Regions from separate parts of the Chryseolinea sp. T2 genome, predicted to be linked through region 1. Evidence: riboswitches for the same ligand, from Rfam matches in the RefSeq annotation. Region 1 holds a riboswitch; each other region holds the start of a gene.
The links. Region 1 has a riboswitch for S-adenosylmethionine ahead of WBG78_RS03460 (trans-sulfuration enzyme family protein). Riboswitches for the same ligand answer to the same signal wherever they lie in the genome.
Positions count from the first base shown of each region.

Region 2: linked by a shared signal. The riboswitch ahead of WBG78_RS30770 (homocysteine S-methyltransferase family protein) and the one ahead of WBG78_RS03460 (trans-sulfuration enzyme family protein) in region 1 are both predicted to bind S-adenosylmethionine.
Region 3: linked by a shared signal. The riboswitch ahead of WBG78_RS11290 (hypothetical protein) and the one ahead of WBG78_RS03460 (trans-sulfuration enzyme family protein) in region 1 are both predicted to bind S-adenosylmethionine.

Region 1 is NZ_JBBCAU010000001.1:818,230-821,511, reverse strand. Features, by position in the region: gene WBG78_RS03465 (LytR/AlgR family response regulator transcription factor) at 1-236, opposite strand, end outside; gene WBG78_RS03460 (trans-sulfuration enzyme family protein) at 630-1,820, opposite strand; SAM riboswitch class I at 1,961-2,064, opposite strand; gene WBG78_RS03455 (gliding motility-associated C-terminal domain-containing protein) at 2,190-3,282, opposite strand, start outside.
Region 2 is NZ_JBBCAU010000002.1:919,709-922,990, forward strand. Features, by position in the region: gene WBG78_RS08620 (Ppx/GppA phosphatase family protein) at 138-1,031, opposite strand; SAM riboswitch class I at 1,091-1,204, shown strand; gene WBG78_RS30770 (homocysteine S-methyltransferase family protein) at 1,254-2,258, shown strand; gene metH (methionine synthase) at 2,279-3,282, shown strand, end outside.
Region 3 is NZ_JBBCAU010000003.1:362,781-366,062, reverse strand. Features, by position in the region: gene WBG78_RS11300 (alpha/beta fold hydrolase) at 1-318, shown strand, start outside; gene WBG78_RS11295 (DUF1684 domain-containing protein) at 334-1,251, opposite strand; SAM riboswitch class I at 1,650-1,756, shown strand; gene WBG78_RS11290 (hypothetical protein) at 2,010-2,930, shown strand; gene WBG78_RS11285 (SusC/RagA family TonB-linked outer membrane protein) at 2,961-3,282, shown strand, end outside.

The DNA of each region.
Region 1 (3,282 bases):
AAGATCACGTCGAAGTCTACGTGATCGACTCGTGTAAGGAGATCGAATCCCGTCTCACGCTGCATTTGAATATCCAGGAAGACCACATCGGGTCTGTGCGATCGGATGGCGACTAAAGCTTCATCCACTGTCTGGCAGAGTGCCAGCACTTCCACATTCTGGCAAAAGTCCTGGAGAAGGATCTTGAGGTTCTCCAGATTCTTTGCCTCGTCATCGACAAGTATACAACGAATCATACAATCGGTTGCGCCAACTTGTATCCGATTTTTCAGTACACTTCGGCGCCAGGGGTTTTTCGATGTGCAACCAAACAAAATTTTAAGGTTTTATTAAGGTAGAAACATGAAGGACCTTACCTCGTCAATTTTTTCCACGGGTCAATACTTAATCGCATTAGATTCAGCGTCACGTACGCGCACACGGGCTCGAAAACGAATGTGTATGGTGTCCTGCACCTTCATGGCTCTCTTCGCACACGATTATAACACGGGAAAAATTTTACCTTTTGAACGAAAACGCATGCTGACTGTCGATCGTGACTTGAATCGGAGCGCGGTTCGCTCCGATTAATGTAATTTCATGCAAACGTTTCGAAAAAGTGACGATGTTACAAAACATGGTCCTGGTGTTTACGCTCCAATAGATACTTCATGCTTCGTGTTGTTATGAGTTTGGAGAGTCAATTCGTTCAAGGCCCGCGAAAGATCATCAATGAGATCATCAGCATCTTCGAGACCAACCGATAGCCTGATGAGTCCACCCGATATACCGAAGTCAGCATGACGGGAAACAGGTATCGAAGCATGAGTCATTGTTGTTGGGTGTGCGATCAGGCTCTTGATGCCGCCGAGACTTTCAGCCAGTTTAAAGATCTTCGTTGACGAGACAACCTTAGATGCGGAATCAATGTCGTCTCTCTTCAAACGGAATGAAACCACGCCGCCAAAGTACCGCTGTTGAGCTTTTGCAAGTTCATAGTGTTCATGGGAGGGTAATCCTGGATAATACACCTCAGCTACCTCGGGACATGATGATAACCATCTTGCAACAGCAAGTGCATTTTCTGAATGTTGTCTTACGCGGAGATCAAGGGTTTCGAATCCGCGAATGAGCAGCCAGCTTTCGAATGGACTTAATACTCCACCTGATGCATTCTGAATAAACAGAATGTCTTTGCCAATCTGCTCGTCTTTCGTGACTACGAGGCCTGATATTACGTCACTGTGTCCGCCGATATACTTCGTTGCGCTATGCACAACTATGTCGGCACCAAGTAATAAAGGTTTTTGAGAAACAGGCGAAGCAAACGTGTTGTCGATGGCAAGAAGAATGCGATGTTCCTTTGTAACCTTTGCCAATGCAGAGATGTTGATGATGCGGAGCAAGGGATTGGTGGGAGTTTCGGCCCATAGTAATTTCGTTTTGTGCGTGATAGCTTTTCTTACTGCAGCAGTATCATGCAGGTCGACGAATGTTGTTGAGATGCCAGCCCGATGAGCGAGCGTTGTGAGCAACCGATAGGTTCCTCCATAAATATCGTTACCTGCTATTACGTGGTCGCCAGCACTAAGCAGTCGAAGTACTGCGTCGATAGCGGCCATGCCACTGGCAAAGGCCGCGCCTGTGGATCCGTGTTCAGCTTTTGCAACGACCTCTTCGAGTACTTGTCGTGTTGGGTTGCCGGAACGTGTGTAGTCAAAGCCTTTGTGGTGACCAGGAAGGTCGTGTACGAAAGTTGTGGTTTGATAAATGGGAACTGATACTGCGCCTGTGAGTTGGTCAACCGGAATGCTTTGAAGGATTTTAGTTTGCTCTTTCATGATTGTAATTGGTTAAGTTTTGCGTTTTGTGCGTCAACTAAAACCTTACCATGAAGCAGCCGGAGGAGCAATAAAAAAGCTCTTCCGACAAGTCAGAAGAGCTTTGATGATATCTGAGATCTGATCAATCGCTAATTCATAACTTATCTTCCCCTGTTTCCAGGGCTGGAATTGGCACCATTCTTCTGAGAAGCGGTTGCCAAGACATCATAGGGCCATATCCCTCCGTCTTTCGTGATAAGATTCTAAAGAACGACAATGCAAAGGACAACAAGCTGGTTCAGAAATGCAAGCATCAGATGTATATTTTTATTTAAAGCGATAAAAAGGGCCGTCCGACCACAAGCCATACCGTTGTGAGGTCAAAAATCACCTGATCAAATGGACCCAACCTTTCAGCATTTGAGTGTTGTTAGCGGGATCCACGGAATCGAAAGTCACCTCGGCAACATAGTAATACACACCAGATGATAGGTCTTGTCGATTGGAATCCTTTCCATTCCAGTCTATATAAATGGACTGGCTATCGTTACCAACGCGGGCATATTGGGTGTAAACTTCCTGCCCCCAACGATTGTACACTGTGAAGTTCACCGTCTGTACAAAGCGTGCGCATTTCAATCTCAGCTCTGCCGGGATACAATCGCCTTCACCACAATCGAAGCCACGAATACTGTATGCGCTGAATTCATCATTAACATTGTCGCTATTGGGAGTAAATACATTCGGCAACTCATAATAAGGACAATTGTCAATGCACAGCTCATCACTTTGTTCCCCGATGTTTCCGGATACATCGACCGCAGCGATCTTATAACATCGCGCGAACGATAACAGGTGATTGTCTATGAAGAAAGTATCTCTGACATTTTCGGCAATGAGTGAGAACTCTCCTCCTTTTATTGAAGAGGCGTAAACATTATAGGCACGAATGTCGCGCCGGCATGGCGCCTCCCCGGGCGCGTTCCACATGATCACATTGCTGAACGATTCTTTATCACAGTATTTAGTGTAGTAGTCCTGGCAGTCGACAAAGTCAAGCGTATTGCGGATTGGGGGCAAGGGTTTGCAGGGAGGAATGGTATCCCCAGGCTGAGCGCAGATGATCTGTGAGAAATTGTTGAGCGGCTGAGGGATCTTTGGATTCCCATAGCCACCCCGTGTCATGATGCGATAACAATAAGTTTCATTTTCGACCAATGGCGTCTTGTTCCATTGTCCTTCATCCAGGTATATAAATCCCGACGTATTCGCATCGACGCTGTCTATTAATATCAGATCTGCTTCCGTTGCTCCCTCCGGACCGCGGTAGATCAGATGTTTGTTTGGTGTAGTGTTGATCTTGTTCGACCAGGGCACTGTTGCGCTCCAGCTCAGAGAAATGCGTTGATAGGAAGCATTTGCATCATTGCGCACAGCCGAGGCAACGGCAGATGTGCCAATAAATGTTCCGTCCGATGCG
Region 2 (3,282 bases), on a different contig from region 1:
TCTATAAAGGCACTTATGACACTTATTGCCGCCCTCGTCTCAGGTCGTTTTTGGTAGCGGCAAAATAGCCGGTAAGTAGTTGTCCAGGCTACTCAATTCTGGTCGCGCGTCAGATCTTTCGTCCTGGTGAATTCAATCTAGCTAAACAGTTTCGTCTGTCTGGTGTTCAGTTCATAGAGGTATAACATCATACCGTCTTTAAGTCCCACCTCGGGCACAAGCATGCTCGATGCCTTCGCCCACTCCATAACCTTAACATAGATCTTGCCTGCCGGAACGATAACATCAGCGCGATCGGGGTTCATCTGTAACTTGTAAATGCGGTCGTCAATGGAATGACTTTCAATAAGCGACTGAACTGATTTGATCTTCCGCAGGGTAATCGTTTTGCCGGGACGTTGTTTTGCGAGCTCAAATATCTTGGAGATGTTGCCGCCCGTTCCTACTGCAGTAACGCGCCCTGGTTTAGACTTCAATGATTCCACTACCCACGACTGCATGTTTTCCCAGATAACGGGTGAATCGGTGTTTTCAAGAACACGAACAGAACCAATTTTGAATGAACGCGTTTTTGTCTTCTTACCCTGGACGTAGAGATTGAGTTCGGTGCTACCGCCCCCGACATCGATATGAAGATAGGTTTTGTCAACGAGGTATGATGCAATTGCTTTATTGATCAGTTCCGCTTCGCGATTGCCATCAATTACATCTATGGTTAATCCCAATTCTTCGTACACGCGCTTAACCACATCGGCACCGTTATCGGACTCGCGCATAGCCGAAGTTGCACAGAACATGTAGTCGGTAACTTCATACAACTCCAGGAGGAGTTTAAATGCACGCATCAGTTTAATGAACTTAGCGATGCTCTTGTCGCTGATGCGGCCGGTAGAGAAAACGTCATGACCAAGACGCAAAGGGAAACGAATGTATTCAAGTTTCTTCAGTGTGCCTTTGCCAGCTGAGTCTAATACGGTCGAAACCTGAAAGCGAATGGCATTGGAACCAATGTCGACTGCGGCTAGTTTCATGAACGTTCAAATTTAACTATTGAACTTTTATTTTATATAGTTATTAACGTACTTTGCCACACTTATCCAGAAAGACCGAGGGATTGGGCCCTTTGACGTCTTAGCATCCTATTCCGAAATCGAAACCGGAATGTTGTGCTAAATCCCTTCTCCGAAAGGAGAAAAGATAAGTAACCCATCGCACTGAGGGCTCTCTGGATAGAATATCTAACGGGAGCTACCATGAAGATCCAGGACATTCTACAGGAACGCATTTTGATTATTGATGGCGCCATGGGTACCATGATTCAGCGTCATACACTCACTGAGGAAGATTTCAGAGGCGAACGCTTTAAAGATCATAAGCATGTGCTGAAGGGGAACAATGATGTGCTGTCTATTACACGTCCCGACATCATTAAGGGCATTCATCGTGAATACTTCGAGGCAGGTGCTGACATTGCAGAGACCAATACATTCAGTGGCACAACGATCGCGCAGGCAGATTATCACCTGCAGGATGCGGTTTACGATTTAAACTTCCAATCGGCGCGCATAGCCCGGGAGGTAGCTGACGAGTTTACAGCACGTGAACCACACAAACCGCGTTTCGTTGCAGGCGCCATGGGCCCTACAAACAAGACAGCATCAATTTCTCCTGATGTAAACAATCCGGGCTTCAGGGCAATCACCTTCGATGAGCTCGCTGCTGCATTCAAGTTGCAGGCGCGGGCACTCATGGACGGCGGCGTTGACTTGCTGCTGCTCGAAACAATTATCGATACGCTCAATGTGAAGGCCGCGCTGTTTGCCATTCAGGAACTCTTCGAAGAAACAGGCAAGCAAATTCCTGTTATGGTTTCGGGAACAATCACTGATGCCAGCGGACGAACTCTTTCCGGACAAACGACAGAAGCGTTTCTTATTTCGGTATCACATGCACCATTGCTGAGCATCGGATTGAACTGTGCCCTTGGTGCTTCGTTGCTACGTCCTTATCTGCAGGTGCTTAGTGATAAAGCTCCCTTCTTCGTGAGCGCATACCCCAACGCCGGATTGCCGAATGAGTTCGGACAATACGACGAGACACCCGAGCAGATGGGACGTCAGATCGAAGAGTTTCTGAAGGAAGGTCTTGTCAACATGCTGGGGGGATGCTGCGGCACAACACCAGATCACATCAGAGTAATTGCCCAACTCGCATCAAAATATAAACCCCGTAAGGTCACGGCAGAAGTTACTGCCTGATGTAGGTCACCTGTTTTCATATGAATCCAAATACGTTCTATCTCTCCGGACTTGAAGCGATCGAGATCACGCAGCAGTCTAACTTCATAAACATTGGCGAACGAACCAACGTCACAGGCTCTGCGAAGTTTCTGAAGCTTATCAAAGAAGATAAGTTTGATGAAGCATTGGCTGTGGCACTTGATCAGGTGCGCGGTGGCGCCCAGGTTATTGACGTCAATATGGACGAAGGAATGATCGATTCGGAAGCGGCAATGGTTAAGTTCCTTAACCTGATGGCTTCCGAGCCGGAGATTGCCCGCATTCCGGTAATGATCGACTCCTCAAAATGGAACGTTATTGAGTCAGGTCTCAAATGCCTGCAGGGAAAAGGCATTGTTAACTCCATCAGCATGAAGAGCGGGGTGGAGGATTTTAAGCGTCAGGCTAAGCTTGTAAGGAGATACGGAGCAGCCGTCGTCGTTATGGCATTCGATGAGGCTGGTCAGGCAGACACCTATGATCGTCGTATCAGTATATGCAAACGCGCATATGATATCCTCGTTAATGAACTGGGCTTTCCTCCGCAGGATATCATATTTGATCCTAATATTTTTCCGGTTGCCACCGGTATTGAAGAGCACAGGAATTATGCTTTGGATTTCTTTAATGCAGCCAAATGGATAAGGGAGAACCTTCCTCATGCGCATGTAAGCGGCGGAGTGAGCAACGTTTCGTTCAGCTTCAGAGGTAATCAGAAAGTTCGTGAAGCCATGCATGCGGCCTTCCTCTATCATGCGATCAAAGCGGGGATGGACATGGGCATTGTTAATCCTACGATGCTTGAAGTTTACGATGAAGTGGAGAAGCCATTGATGGAACGCGTCGAGGATGTACTACTTAACCGGAGAGATGACGCAACGGAACGGCTGCTGGAATACGCGGAGACTGTAAAAGGTACTTCTAAGAAAAAGGAAATAGACGAGGCGTGGCGTCAGGGAACGGTTGAAGAGCGAATCACCCACGCACTGGTAAAGGGAGTTGT
Region 3 (3,282 bases), on a different contig from region 1:
AAATTCGCTTCGTTTCACCTGGTGAACAGCATCTATCAGACGATGAACACGGCCAGCAATGGACTTCATGTGAAGTACTTTGCGCAATCATCACAGGAAACTGATGTAAGAAGCTTTCTTCGTACACTTAAGATACCTATTCTTTTGGTGTGGGGCTTGCAAGATAAGATCACTACGCCGGAGGTTGCGCTGCAGTTTCATGACTTGCTACCAAACGGAACAGTCAGGTTCATTGACGAATGCGGACATTTGCCGATGGTCGAGAGACCCGATGAATATGCGCGCCACGTATTAGCGTTTCTGGAACATGGTCAATAAAAAAGTGCTGCGTGTTTACTCAGCAGCATTTAGCTCGTGATTGTAGTTCTTTTCGCCGGCATAAATGCTGAATGGCAGAACGTTTTGACGAGGCGGCAGGGGGCACGTTGCGTAGGGCGTAAAGACACAAGGTGGATTGTAGGCTTTGTTAAAGTCGAGTACAATGTTGCCGTTTGGATCTTCATGACTGACGTATAGATATCGTCCTCCGGCGTAAGTTTCCCTGCCGCTCGTTTCGTCAGCTATGATGATAAAATATTCTGACTTTCCGCCTTCCAGAACATCAAGACGATATTCCTCGTCCTGCCACTTAAAAGATAACGTACCCGGCGACGCCTGCGCCGTTGTCTGCCCTATGACATTCGTGATATCGATCGTATTGCCCACTGAGGGTTGGAATTTGGCTTCGATCCGATAGGCAGGATTGATCTGAAATCGTTCGACGCCATGAAACGAATTAAGACCTTTCATGGTTAAATCCCGTACGCGGACGCCGAATTTTCCATCGCGACGAATGACTGTCCATGCCGCACGATCATTCTCCATAAGTGGCTGCCTGGTAGAGTCCGAATTGAAGACGACTTCATTCTGAATAGCCCTCCCGTTAATACGTGCATCAGCGATTTTATTTAAGTGAACCTCAACTCTATTTTCCACGACAAGAAAGTATCCGGCTTTTTCGGAGACAGTGCTATCCGGAAACACAATCTTGTTTGAACCACCTGTTCCGAAAGTATTTATGCCTGGCTCCAGCCAGTACAACCCCAACAGATTCAACCACCCGTCACGCGATTTTACCTGCTCAATGCGATGGGCATGCCAATCGTTGATCTGCTTTTCATATTCAGCAAGCTGTTCCTGGGATAGGCCTGATTTACCCGTACAACACGTTGCCACAGCAAAAAGTAGGAGTGCCAACACCCGTTGAAGCATAAGTTGACTTGATTTGATTAGGAGGAAAAAGTGTCTCAAGGTTGTTGAAGTAATTGTTGTGACGATTCTGATTTGTCTTCTGCGCTGCGTTGTGAAACCCGTTCACGAGAATAGTTTATAACTTATCCTGAACGCAACGTGGAGCGAATACAAGAATTCAAAGATATGTTATGAAATGCTTCCTGACTAAGTTCCCGCACATTACTGAGCGAATAAAAAGTGCCCATGTCTGAACAACAGTGCATTCGTGTGAATTACATAAAAAGGTAGAAGCTCGAAGTGCTTGATGGCGATGTTTTCATAACAATAAAAAAATATTACTACTGTGTTTGGATATTTCCGCATGTAGGCTACATTTGTCTATCGATTTAGTAGATAAATCAATTCCCACCAGATTGATTTTATACAGAAGAGGGGAGAGAATAGGCTCGGAGAACCTCTAGCAACCTGTCACCACCAGGATAAGGTGCTAACTCCTACCAATTAATAATTGGAACTATAAAAGATAATGAAACCGATGAAAACAATTTCGTCTGTCCGCGACAAGAGTGAAGTCGCGTCTTCAAAACTTCTGCTTTTGATTAACAGCTGTTGTTGCTGTTGACCAACGTGTTGGCTATTCGACGACCGAATAGCATATATGGCTTTCGGATGCACCAGCTTTCAGTCGTATTGGTGGTATGTCTGCAAACTTAGGTGCATTCCGTGGCCACCCATCTCAAAATATTTTACTGCTCATTTATTGCTGAATTCATACCATGAAATCTTTCATTTCAATACTTACAATATATTTTCTAACAGCCATAACGTCTTCTGCTCAGAATGCGGAGAAGAAGGTGGTCATCACCGGTGTTCGCTTTTCATATCCTCTCGTTGAGAAGTGGATCGAGGCGTATAAGGTTGTGAACCCGGATGTGAATGTTGTCATTGAGACCAGGACGACAACAGATCCTGCCAAGTATGACCTCCTGATAGAAGCGTTTGATCAGGATGCGAACATCAAAGAGTCAAGAGAATTTCTTTATATCGGCCGCTATGCGTTGCTACCAGTAGCAAATGCGCAATCGGCATTTGCATCTGAGTTTGGTGAGAAGGGTCTGACAAATGAATTGATCAAGCAGATCTATTTCAACGACATCTACGCGGATAAAAAGAAGCAGAAGGAAATCAAATCTCAGTTTACCATTTACACCCGTCTCCAAAAGGCGGGTGCTCCAATCACATTTGCAAAGTATTTCGGATATGAGCAGACAAACATCAAAGGCAAGGCTATCGCTGGTGCTGATGAACATCTTGTAAAAGCCTTGCTTAAGGACAGCACCGGAATATCCTATAACGTGCCCGGCTTGCTCTTCGATCTCAAAACCAGGCAACCGCTCGCAGGACTCAAGATTATTCCTGTAGATGCTGATGGTAATGGAAAAGTTTCCGACGACGAGCGTTTCTATGGAACCCTTGATACCGTTCTCGATAAGATCGAAAGTGGTCAGATCAAAAATATCCCAGTCGAGTTCCTACATCTTTCAATTGCCAAGAATAGCACAAACGAAGAAGCGCTGAAGTTTCTGCAATGGGTCGCCAGCAATGGGCAGGAGACCCTTGAAGGTTTCGGATTCCTCAAGCTTGACCCTAAGCGCCTTCAGGCCGAGAAAGCAAAGTTTGACGTAGCAGTTAATTAATCAGCGCCACCACCCTAATAAATCTATTACATGAGAAAATTTATACCCGTCATTATATTGACGTTGTCCTCTATTGCCGTGTTTGGACAGGAAGTTATTCGCGGCGTAATTAAAGACGACGCGGGAGGGCCACTGCCGGGGGCCACGATTCTTGTTAAAGGAACTAATAGTGGAACCGTTGCGGACGTCGATGGAAACTTTTCGGTCAAACCAGCAGGAGAGCTGCCGATCACCCTGGTCGTTAACTCTGTGGGTTTCAAGACTCAGGACGTAGAAGTATATGAATTGAGTGATGAAGTTATTGAAGTAGCCCTTAAGTCTGATAACGTACTTGATGAAGTTGTTGTCATAG